3 regions of the Peribacillus sedimenti genome follow, and region 1 is predicted to be linked to each of the others. Evidence: riboswitches for the same ligand, from Rfam matches in the RefSeq annotation. Region 1 holds a riboswitch; each other region holds the start of a gene.

What was found. Region 1 has a riboswitch for glycine ahead of gcvT (glycine cleavage system aminomethyltransferase GcvT). Riboswitches for the same ligand answer to the same signal wherever they lie in the genome.
Region 2: it holds a riboswitch for glycine, as region 1 does, so the genes downstream of both, V1500_RS15650 (amino acid permease) here and gcvT (glycine cleavage system aminomethyltransferase GcvT) in region 1, are expected to answer to the same signal.
Region 3: it holds a riboswitch for glycine, as region 1 does, so the genes downstream of both, V1500_RS11045 (ACT domain-containing protein) here and gcvT (glycine cleavage system aminomethyltransferase GcvT) in region 1, are expected to answer to the same signal.

What each region holds. Positions count from the first base shown of each region.
Region 1 is NZ_CP143547.1:3,837,877-3,842,053, forward strand. Features, by position in the region: gene gcvPA (aminomethyl-transferring glycine dehydrogenase subunit GcvPA) at 1-1,242, opposite strand, end outside; gene gcvT (glycine cleavage system aminomethyltransferase GcvT) at 1,256-2,362, opposite strand; glycine riboswitch at 2,660-2,747, opposite strand; gene V1500_RS18870 (DEAD/DEAH box helicase) at 3,027-4,177, shown strand, end outside.
Region 2 is NZ_CP143547.1:3,166,435-3,170,611, reverse strand. Features, by position in the region: gene V1500_RS15660 (lysozyme family protein) at 1-122, opposite strand, end outside; gene V1500_RS15655 (C40 family peptidase) at 552-1,010, shown strand; glycine riboswitch at 1,435-1,513, shown strand; gene V1500_RS15650 (amino acid permease) at 1,682-3,043, shown strand; gene V1500_RS15645 (methyltransferase family protein) at 3,517-4,086, shown strand.
Region 3 is NZ_CP143547.1:2,227,945-2,232,121, forward strand. Features, by position in the region: gene V1500_RS11040 (GGDEF domain-containing protein) at 1-751, shown strand, start outside; glycine riboswitch at 1,655-1,733, shown strand; gene V1500_RS11045 (ACT domain-containing protein) at 1,821-2,093, shown strand; gene V1500_RS11050 (PFL family protein) at 2,103-3,464, shown strand; gene V1500_RS11055 (DUF5131 family protein) at 3,709-4,177, opposite strand, start outside.

The sequences.
Region 1 (4,177 bases):
CCGGCCTAAGTCGAACCCTCCGATTATTCCCTTTTGGTATAAACTGTCACTTAATTGCTTGTATGAGCCTGGCAGTTTTATGACAAACTCATTGAATGAAGGACCTTCAAAAACAATCTCAATCCCTTTTGCCTTTAACGCATTCTTAGCGTAATGGGATTTTTGAATATTTCGTATCGCCATCTCCTTGACACCCTGTTTCCCAAGAGCCGTCATCGCAACGGAAGCCGCAAGGGCATTCAGCGCCTGATTGGAACAAATATTGGAGGTAGCTTTGTCCCTGCGGATATGCTGCTCCCGGGCTTGAAGCGTCAACACAAACCCGCGTTTCCCATTTTCGTCCACCGTCTGCCCGACAAGACGGCCTGGCACTTTACGTACCAGCTTATTAGTCACCGCAAAATAACCACAGTGCGGTCCTCCAAAAGCAGAAGGAATACCGAAAGGCTGGGCATCCCCTGCAACGATGTCTGCACCAAGCTTTCCAGGAGGCGTTAATGCCCCTAATGCAACAGGATTGCTCGACACAACAAACATGGAATTTTGGGCATGTATAACCTCTTCCATTTCTTTAAGCGGTTCAATTCGGCCAAAGAAATTTGGATATTGTACAATAACGCCTGCAATTTCATCATTGATTAATTCTTTCAATGAATCTAAATCTGTAACTCCATCTTTATATGGAACTTCAATGATCTCGACATTCTGGCCTTTGGCATAAGACTTTACAACATCCCTTGATTCCGGGTGAACAGCCTTTGATAACAATATTTTATTTCTCCGTGTCTGGCCGGCACTAAGCATAGCCGCTTCAGCTAAAGCTGTTCCTCCATCATACATGGATGAATTTGCTACATCCATTCCTGTCAATTCACAGATCATGGTCTGGAATTCGAAAATTGCCTGCAGTTCACCCTGCGAAATCTCTGGCTGGTATGGTGTATAGGCAGTATAAAATTCCGAACGGGAGATTACATGGTCCACTATAACAGGGATATAATGATCATATACCCCGGCCCCCAGGAATGATGTATAACTCTTTAAATCTGCATTTTTCGCCGCCAATCGAGATAATTCCTTTAATAGAGCCGGTTCTGATTTTGCCTGCTTGATGTTATATTCCCCTTTAAACCTCACACTTTCAGGAATGTCACTGAACAGCTCTTCCACTGAAGAAACGCCGATTGCATTCAGCATTTCGCTTTTATCCTGCTCTGTCATGGGCAAATAACGATGTTTCATAAGATATCCTCCCTTATTTTCGCGGCCTTTTATAAAATGGAGTCTCCGTTACAACGGCTTTCAGCCTTTTGCCGCGGATCTCTACCTGTAATTCATTGCCAATTCCTGCATACTCTTTGTTTAGCAAGGCCAGCCCTACATTTTTCTTCAATGTAGGTGACTGGGTCCCCGTGGTTACCTCGCCAATCAGCTGATCACCAGCATAAACCTGATAACCATGGCGCGGGATTCCGCGGTCTATCATTTCCAGTCCGACAATCTTCCTTGGTGCGCCATTTTGTTTCTGTTCCGCAAGTATTGCCTTTCCAAAGAAATCAGCAGTTTTATCTGGTTTTACAGCAAAACCAATCCCTGCTTCGATAGGAGTGATGTCCGATGTCAGCTCCTGGCCGTATAAAGGGAGATTGGCTTCAAAACGAAGGGTGTCACGTGCACCTAACCCAACTGGTACAACCCCCTCTTCCCTTCCCGCTTCCAGTATCGCCCTCCAAAGTTCAAGCGCATCCCCACTCTGGCAGTATATTTCAAAACCATCCTCTCCTGTATATCCCGTTCTGGATATCAGGGCACTTTTTCCATTTAGAAGAACATTTTCTTTAAATTTAAAAAACTTAATTTCACGTAAGTCCGTATTTTCTGATAATTTTTGAAGCACCTTTTCAGCAAGCGGGCCTTGCAAAGCTAATTGTGCAATATCGGATGATACGTTCGTTAGTTCGACATCCTCGATCAGGTTTGTTTGCAGCCAGTTGAAATCCTTCTCCGTATTCGCCGCATTCACCACAAGCAAATAATCGCCATCACTTTTCTTATAAACGATCAGGTCGTCAACCGTACCGCCATTTTCATAACACATGGCAGTATACTGTGCATCTCCTGACTGAAGTTTTAATAAGTCGTTGGTTAGCATTCTTTGAAGGAAAGCTATGCTTTCAGGACCTTTGACTTCGATTTCACCCATATGGGAAACATCAAAAAGTCCAGCACTGGTACGTACCGCCTCATGCTCATCTTTGATACCCGAGAATTGTACAGGAAGCTCCCAGCCCCCAAAATCAATTGTCTTTCCTCCATACTCTTTATAAACCTCGAATAATGGCGTTCTCTTTAATTCGGACAAAGTATTCCCTCCTCAAGCTTTATAATTTCTCATTTTCCTTTTTACCGTTGCTGCTGGCACCATTTACTTGCAGTGGCGATTCGTGTCGCAGGAAGAGCTTAAAAAACATGATTGATAGATTGATGAATGGTCTCGTCCTGTTGCAAAAAAAAGGACAGAGAAACCCCTTACATCAATAAGAAGTTCTCTGTCCTGGTACCTGAAAGTTTACCCGGGCCGCCATAGCAACAACCCTATATGAGGTTTTCCCCTTTGGTGTCCGTTTCCGCAGATTGGAAACAGTGCTCTCCAGAGCCGCGTCCAGCAAGAGTTCTTTTGCCTGAGAGATTCACTTTTCAGCTTGCTCCTTCGGCGCTACATTGGTAGTCTCTCCCCGTGCCTTCATTCGCTTATATTAACCTTTTAAAATGGCCATACTATAGGGCACACGGACTTTCGAGGAGCAATTTTATAACCGCCCTCTGATTATTCCGGTCCACATATTTTATGGCACACTGAAACTTATAATACTAAATTCATCCTACCATTAAATTTGAAAAGTCTGCAATCTTTTTTCAACAAAAACTAACAATAAGACGCAAATTTTAATATATCGTTCGTGTTTTTCAATCGTGTAAATAAAGAAAGATAGCAACCAGTATTATATAAGATTGGGGGACCCACGGTGAAAATTAATGTGAGTTTCGATGATGATTGGGCAAACGAATTCCTGGCTAAATTCTCAAATGATGGACCATGGGGGAACTGGGAACTATACAAGCTGGCCGTAGAGGTTGAAAAGCATTTGATTGTCCCAGAATTTGAGGGGCTGCAGGCACCTAAGCATTTGCCCCAGCTCAAGGCGCTCCCACACCAGCTGGAGGCTGCCCGACAAGTAGTGGAAAATATGAACGGAAAGGCAATACTTGCTGACGAAGTCGGGCTTGGAAAAACAATTGAAGCTGGTTTGATATTAAAAGAGTATATGATTCGCGGACTCGTTAAAAAAGTATTAATCCTGGTACCTGCCTCCCTTGTGACACAATGGGTATTTGAATTAAACACCAAGTTCCATATACCGGCAGTAGCACAAAGAAAAAGCTATGTATGGGATTCATGCGACGTGATCGTTTCGTCTATCGATACAGCCAAGCGGGAGCCGCACAGGCAGATTGTATATGAACAGGACTACGACCTTGTCATCATAGACGAGGCACATAAACTGAAAAACAATAAGACCAAAAACTATGAATTTGTTCAAAATCTGAAAAAGAAGTTTTGCCTCCTTCTTACTGCGACACCTATTCAAAATAAGGTTGAGGAGATATTTCATCTTGTATCCCTCTTAAAGCCGGGGCATCTGGGGAATGCAAGCCTGTTTTCGGAAAAATATAAAGGCAGAGGACGAGACATATATGAAGATAAGCATTTAAAAAGCCTGGTCAATACTGTAATGATCCGCAACAGACGTGCCGACACTGGAATTGAATGGACCAAGAGGTATGTGGAGACTGTAATTATCGATTTTTCACCGTCAGAACAGGCTCTGTATGATGCGGTTTCGGCTTTTAAACCTGCGACTGTAGAAGGCGCAGGAAATATGTTTTCAGCGATGACTCTGCAAAGGGAGGCCTGCAGCAGCCGTGAAGCGGTGTTTTATACATTACGGAATATGTGGCTGAAATTCGAGAACGGTCCGGATGAATTGCTTGATCGGCTTGAAGAGCTTACAGAGATTGTCAACGCAGTTGAGCGAAACTCAAAAGCAGAGAAAGCACTGGAACTGATTAAAAAGATCGATGATAAAGTCATTATTTTTACAGAATATCGTGCTAC
Region 2 (4,177 bases), 670 kb from region 1:
TTAAAATTAAAAACTCCTTGTTTGATACTTTTCTCTGGACTGGCAATACTATTTCTTCTTAATCCTGCTGATTCGGATGACTGCATGGGGTCATTCCCTTTGCCATGGCTTTCCTGATACATGATTGCCAGCAGTACAGGCGTATATGTATCTAATCAATATTTTTTAAGTTCATTTTTGATTGCAGGTTCATATTCCGATATTCGGATTTCTGTTGTTTTTTTGGTAATAATGTTATGGAGGATTATAGATCCTGCTGCAAAAAGAAGCAGGAAGGCAAAAAATTTAAAAATTTTATATGTAAACTTGGACTGCATTATTGCCTCCTGTACGATTCTATTCCAATAAAAAAAGATTGCCAGGCTTCAACTTTAGTAAACTAATCCCCTTATTTCAACTTACTTTTGCTGGAGCAGCTTAGAAACACATTTTTGCAGAATATGGATATGCACCATTATTTTTGTAATATAACTGTAATTATCCTGTGATGCTATTGTTATACAAAATCAAGTATAGTAGGTTTATCAATTCACACCAGGGGGTAAACAATCTTGTTAAAGAAATTCATCGCGACCCTAGCCATGACAGCTACGCTAAGCATGGGGTTTACGGCAATGGGTGAGACACAAAAAGCAGAAGCAGCAACTTATCATACAAAGGCCATCTCAGTCGCAAAAAACAATCTGGGAGTAAGATATAAATGGGGCGGAATTACGCCAAGCGGATTCGATTGTTCAGGTTTGATCAAATATTCTTTCGGAAAAGCGGGTAAGACATTACCTCGTACAGCACGTGACATGTACACAAAAGGGACAAGGGTGAGTTCAAGTTCCTTAAAGCCTGGAGACCTTCTTTTCTATGCGCCCACTAAAGCGTCCAGACCAACTCATGTTGCTATGTACGTAGGCAGCGGAAAAGTGATCAATTCATCATCCTCAAAAGGTGTATCATACTTTTATACAAATAACTCATATTGGAAACCGAAATTCTTAGGTGCAAAAAGAATATAAGTATTAGAAGGAGAGCCATGTTTGTGGCTTTCCTTTTTTTAGATGATCGAACATTTGAGGATGTAATAGTATTTTTTGCTTGTATGAGTATAGTTTTACTGTTCTTTTCATCTCTTTAGGAACACACAGTTTTTATTTAAAGAAAGCAAGCACTTCCGTTTTATAGAAGAGAAATGGTTATTTCGCGGTACGGCTTCTGACTTAAAACATTTGTAATCATACATCGCCAGTTATTCACCGGTTCGATTTTCATCAATAAATTTGTTACAGCAAACAGTGTGCTGTGATATTTCTTTTTTCATTCATAGAAGTTATGTTATAATAATAAAAGTGAAAAGGCTAAAGATGTAAAAGTCTATATATCGCTTAAATATTATAATTAAATACAAAGATTGCGATGATTGTTAGGGGTCACACTCTAGCAGGAGCATTTTCTGGAGAGATCGCATATTTTGCGGCGCCGAAGGGTTCACAATCTCAGGCAAAAGGACAGGAATAAATGGTTACCGTTTGTTATTCAACCTGAGAGTTAATAAATGGCTATTTTTTATTCTTCACTTCTAAGAGAGATTGGAGTACTCCAATCTCTTTTTTATGTTGAAAAAGATGATTTGGACTTACAAAAATCCTTACAAATATCGCTATTAAACTACATCTTGGGGGAATGAAACGTGGAGCAGCAAGAGTTAAAGAGGGATCTGAAAAATAGGCATGTACAACTAATTGCAATTGGCGGAACAATTGGCACTGGTTTGTTTTTAGGTTCAGGCAAGGCAATCCAATTAGCAGGTCCATCTATCCTATTGTCTTATTTGATCATAGGAATGGCTGTGTTTTTTGTTATGAGGGCATTGGGGGAATTGCTCCTGTCAAATGCAGGTTATCAATCATTTACAGATTTTGCTGTTGATTATATTGGACCATGGGCAGGATTTGTGACCGGATGGACATATTGGTTCTGTTGGATAATGGTCGCCATGGCTGATATCATTGCTGTCGGGATGTATGTGCAATATTGGCTCGACATCCCACAATGGATACCAGCTGTAATTTGTTTACTTATCTTGCTGGCCCTTAATTTACTGACAGTTAAGCTTTTTGGAGAGTTAGAGTTTTGGTTTGCCTTGATTAAGGTAATCACCATTATTGCTTTAATTGTTGTTGGGATCATTTTGCTTGTGATTGGCTTCCAAACGGACACGGGAACTGTATCTGTCAAGAACCTTTGGGAGTATGGCGGCCTATTTCCGAACGGAGCATCCGGCTTTTTGCTATCTTTTCAGATGGCTGTATTTGCCTATGTCGGGGTGGAATTAGTAGGTGTATCTGCAGCGGAAACAGCGGATCCGCGAAAGAACATTCCATCTGCGATTAATAAGATTCCGATGAGAATTCTATTTTTCTATGTAGGTGCTCTTTTCGTCATCCTGTGCATCAATCCGTGGAATCAATTGAATGCCTCCAGCAGTCCGTTTGTGCAGGTGTTTGGTCTGGTGGGGATACCAGTTGCAGCGGGGATCATCAATTTCGTAGTCTTGACATCTGCAGCTTCAGCCTGTAATAGCGGATTATTTTCCACGAGCCGAATCTTATATAACGTAAGCAAGCATAAACAGGGGCCGGCTGCTTTTGCTAAATTGAATAAAAATCATGTCCCTAGTAACGCCTTGCTTACATCGGCAGTCGTTGTTTCCATCGGAGCTCTTTTAAGTAAACTGGTTCCAGAACAAGCTTTTAACATTGTGACCACCATCAGTGCGATTTGTTTCTTTTGGGTGTGGAGCATAATTTTAATATCTCATATTCGATATTCAAAGACTCGCCCTGATCTAAGAAGAAAGTCAACTTTTAAAGCACCATTCACACCTTTTATGAATTATGTGGTGCTCGCTCTATTTGTGGTTATCTTAATTATTATGTTATTCGCGGAAGCAACACGTTTATCCGTATTGATGACACCTTTATGGTTTGCACTTTTATTCGTTATGTATGTGTACGGCAGGAGAAATAATACATTCGAAAGAAAAGATTAAATTATAAACTAATGCTCAGATCGTCGGTTTTAAGAAACTGCTAAGTGAGTGGCTTTGTTAATGCATGCGTTGATCCAAAAGGATTAGCGCGTTTTTTTTATTATGACTTTAATGGCATGATTGCTGACTGTGAAATAACTGGCACAACAACAGGTTCTTGCGTTTAATTTCTTGCCATATCTAAATGCAAAACTGACTCTAACATTGGACATATGAAAAATTTATACAAGTCCGGAAACATATAGGATATGGGCTTGATTGGTATGAAATTAAAATTGAAAGACGAACGTGAGAAATGTCAGCATATTTTTGGGATATATCAAAAATCCTCCACCTCCTCACTGTTCTTAGTTAATTTTCAAGTTAGATCATTGCCTGATTTTTATATATAGCCTTGTAAATTACGAATTACTAATACCAAAAACAATTCAAATACATAAATGTCAAATGTATAATGGAAAAAAGGGGTGTAAATGGTGGAAATTGGTTTGATTGCAGAAATTATATTTTATTTATGGGTTTTATCTGAGATTGCAATTTTTATTAAAACTAAGCTTCAAAGAAAAGATGTAGCATCTGAAAATAAAGATAAGGGTTCTGTTAGGTTCATTGTTCTTGGGATTTTCATCTGTATCGCTATTGATCAGCTATGTAACTTTTTAAAACTTGGTTATGTAAATACTGCATATTCAGAGCTGGGTTCGATCTTAATTATTGTCGGAATGTGCATTAGATTGTGGGCTGTAACGGCATTAGGAAGACATTTCTCTTTGGTAGTCTCTGTTGACTCTAAGCAAGAAATTATCCAAAGTGGTCCCTACCGAATTGTCCGACATCCTTCCTATACAGGACTATTAGTAACCTTCATTGGTATTGGACTTGCTTTTAATACCTGGACAGGGTCTTTGTTTTCGTTTGTCTTTTTCATTATCGTATTTGGTTATCGTATACGTATAGAAGAAAAAGCTTTAATTGACATGTTTCCAGATGAATATCCTGGATATATTCGAAAGACTTCCAGCTTAATTCCGTTTGTTTGGTAATAGGGCATTTGTTGGAGTACCCTTTAGGAAACAGCATACTAAAATCAAGTAAAAGCAGTGGATTTCACAATCGCAATGAGATTTCACTGCT
Region 3 (4,177 bases), 1.6 Mb from region 1:
GGGATTATCTGCGTTGCTGTTTACCTTCATCAGCACGACTGACGTGAGCATGAAGCGGAAATGGAGGCGGATGCTGATTACGTTTATCCTCATTTTAGGTTCTACCTTTTTCGTGGTAATCCCGGAAATCAACACCGCGGTGATACTCTTTTTGCAGTATGCGATCGCAGTGGCTGTTGCTTCCTATGTGGCATTTAACCTTAAATTCTATCTATCGCGGAACGACGAGGACTATGCAAAATTCAAATGGGAATCGGAGAAAGACCCTTTGACAGGTTTAAACAACGTGCGTTCGTTCGAGCGAAAGATCCAGGAGCTGTATGGCCATTCAAAAGAACATCGGGGAAACTTGTCGCTGATGATGATCGATATCGACCATTTTAAGAAAATCAATGACACCTATGGGCATCCGGCCGGGGACAAGGTCATCCAAAAAGTGTCGAATATCCTGCTGCTTTCCGCTGGGTCGGATGCATTTGTTTCCCGTAATGGCGGGGAAGAATTCAGCATCCTGGTACCGGATTGCGATCGGCATAACATGTGGCTGATGGCAGAAACAATACGGAAGGCAGTGGCGGAGAGCCGGTTTAGAATCGGAAATGGGCATGACCTGCGTGTTACCGTCTCGATCGGCTTTGCATCCAAAAACGACAATGGCCCTGAAGCGGTGTCTGAACTCATAAACAGGGCAGACCGGGGTCTGTATAACTCCAAAAAATCGGGAAGAAACAAGGTCATGATGGCTTTATAAGGATTTGATAACTTACCTACCTGTCAGTTTTATACATGACAGGCTACCTTGTGATAAGCAATGTCATCAGTTTATGAAAATAGATACCGATTCCGTGCACCCCTGCAATGGCCTTTGTTTTTTCTGAAGAAAGTAATCGCTCTCCAGTTTTAGAGCAGAAAAATAAATTTGAAGAAATAGTTTCCTATTTCAAGAGTTTAATAATTAATGGGTGAACTAAACCCCAGTTAATTGACTTTAGGGGAAGTAGCCCCTGTACTTAAACTTATGGGTGGCAAGAGCTGATGATTCCGAGCTGCATTTTTTCTGCAGCTTTTTCTTATTGTGCTAACGGGGCAGTCTAGATTAATAACAGTTCTTCTGCTATTGGACAAAAATGGTAAAATCAAGGTGATTAGGGAGGAAAAGATAGGAGGGAATTATTAGGGATCTTTTTAAGTTTATTGGTTGTCTCAGCAAATTTTAACGGGGAAAGTGAGAACTGGATAGCTATATTAGATTTAGAAACTGAGAATGGTGAAAGTGAAATTAAAAATTTCGAATAAAAGTTTAAAGGAAAAGATATTAAGGATATAAAAAATCATGAATTTAAAATTAAAGCACCAAATTATTCTTGCGGTTGAAAAAAATTAGATGATGGAATGTCATCTAAGGGTTTAAGCGTGGTGATTATATACCAACCTAATAATATGCTTTTAATAAATATGTCCGCTTAGATGGCTGAAACATGCTGCAAATGCGACATTTCCCATGTTGTGTTGTTTTAAGTAGAAGAGTCATAATATTTACCCATCTGGTTCGGAAAAGTCATTGACCACTGTTTTGTGTACTGTTATAATTTCATTATTATTTTTATTTTTACCAATATAGCAGGCGATGATCGTTGTGGATAAAACTATAACGGGAGCAGCTTCTGGAGAGACCGCAGTTTTTGCGGCGCCGAAGGATTCACAATCTCAGGCAAAAGGACAGAAGAGTAACTTACTTTTATAGGTTATTCTGCTGCTTGTCCGAGATTGGAGACTACTCCAATCTCTTTTTTTTATACTAATTGTACGAGGTGAAGGACATGACGAAACGTGCGGTAGTAAGTGTGGTAGGAAAAGATCAGGTGGGCATTATTGCAAGAGTGACGACTGTATTGTCAGACAACGGAATCAATATTCTGGATATAAGCCAAACGATTTTGCAAGATTTTTTTACTATGATGATGATTGTTGATGTATCTGGATTCGAAAATTTGGAACTTTTGCAATTATTGCTTAATGATGCCGGAGATGAACTCTCTCTGAAAATTAATATACAGCTTGAAGAAATTTTTCAAGCCATGCATCGGGTATAGGAGGACAATATGCAAATAGGCATCGATGAAATGATGGAGACGGTTCGGATGATCCAGATGGAAAATCTGGACATTCGGACTGTGACAATGGGTATAAGCCTAAATGATTGTTCGGATAGCGACTTTGAGAAAATGAACAAAAAAGTGAATGACAAAATTATAAGCTATGCCGGCCGACTTAAAGAAGTAGCTGAGGACGTGGCAAGGGAGTATGGGATTCCAATCATTAATAAACGTATTTCCATCACACCGATCGCTGAAATACTAGGCAATGCTACAAAGGAGCAAGCGATCGAACTTGCTAAAACTCTTGATCAAGCTGCCGTAACGCTAGGTGTTGATTTTATCGGAGGATTTTCCGCTCTTGTACATAAAGGAATCACAAAAGGAGACCAAACCTTGCTTGATGCGTTGCCGGAGGCTTTAAGCGTAACCGAACGGGTATGTTCGTCGGTTTCAGTGGCAACTACAAGAACCGGCATTAATATGGACGCTGTGCGCCAAATGGGAGTGATTATCAAGGATGCTGCTGAAAGAACAAAGGACAAGGATGGAATGGCATGTGCCAAACTTGTCGTGTTCTGTAATCCAGTTGAGGATAATCCGTTTATGGCCGGAGCTTTCCATGGAGCAGGCGAAGGTGAGGTTGTCATCAATGTCGGCGTAAGTGGACCTGGAGTGGTATTAAGCGCATTGAAACGCCATCCTGACGCTGATCTGGGAGAAGTATCAGATGTTATTAAAAAAACCGCGTTTAAAATTACCCGAGCTGGTGAGCTAATTGGGCGGGTAGTGGCAGAACGGCTTGGTGTACCATTCGGGATCATGGATTTATCGCTTGCGCCAACCAATGCCATGAACGATAGTGTTGCTGAAATACTTGAAGAAATAGGATTAGAGCGGGTAGGGACCCATGGAACCATTGCCGCTCTTGCTCTTATGAACGATGCTGTGAAAAAGGGCGGCGCCATGGCAAGTTCCTATGTAGGCGGGCTTAGCGGCGCATTCATCCCGGTAAGTGAAGATAATGGCATGATTCGCGGTATCATCGATAAGGCCCTTACTCTTCCGAAATTGGAAGCCATGACATGTGTATGCTCAGTTGGTCTTGATATGATTGCAATATCCGGTGAAGTTACACCATCAACCATATCAGCACTCATTGCTGATGAGGCTGCAATCGGCATGATAAACAAAAAAACAACTGCTGTACGCGTCATTCCTGTTCCAGGTAAAAACGAAGGCGAGATGGTTGAATTTGGCGGTCTTCTTGGCCGTGCACCGGTAATGGGCGTAAATCCATATAGCTCTGAAAAATTAATAAGACGTGGAGGCCGTATTCCAGCACCGCTGCAAGCTCTCATTAATTGATGCTCTTTATATATTGTGGACTTGCCATATCGGCGAGTCCATTTTTATGTTAAATCTAAGTTGCTTTATCTATTGTTGTGTTAACGGGTATTGGATTCCGGTGGAATTGCTCCCGGTCATTTGTAAATGTAATTTTTATCCTTATAAAGGAGAAGATTCATTTAAGATTTTCAAGGAAGTTTAAGTCGTAAACACATCCCACCAATGATTGCCGTTCCACAAAAAAGAGCCTGCTGTGGCTCTATCAAACCGTTATTATTGGGTATTCATCATAAGTTCTGTCGTCGAGTATCCTACCGAAGCGATGTTTTTGGACGCCGCCCCACTGTTTAAAAAAGAAGGCTACATCTTCTTTTTCACACTTATCTCTTATATACCGTACCCAGTCAGCTTCTATGGGTCTTGCACCGGGTCCGGATTCTCCCCCGACAATAACCCAGTGAATTCCTTCTAAATCCAAATTAGTGAGGGGTCCAATCAGTGGCTCACAGGATAAAAACCGAATAAAAGCGGGAGTCTTTCGTAAATGATTAACCCTAAAGGTCACATCATCGTTTTCTACACTAGTGCCAGCCCAAATATTCGGTGCCCACGGTAAATTTGGAGATAACTTTAATAACCGTTCTGATCTTTTTGTTAAGAATTGATATGTATGCTGAGGGGTTCCTATCATGGTATTAAAAACCTTTTGAATAAATTCAAGGGGAACTTGT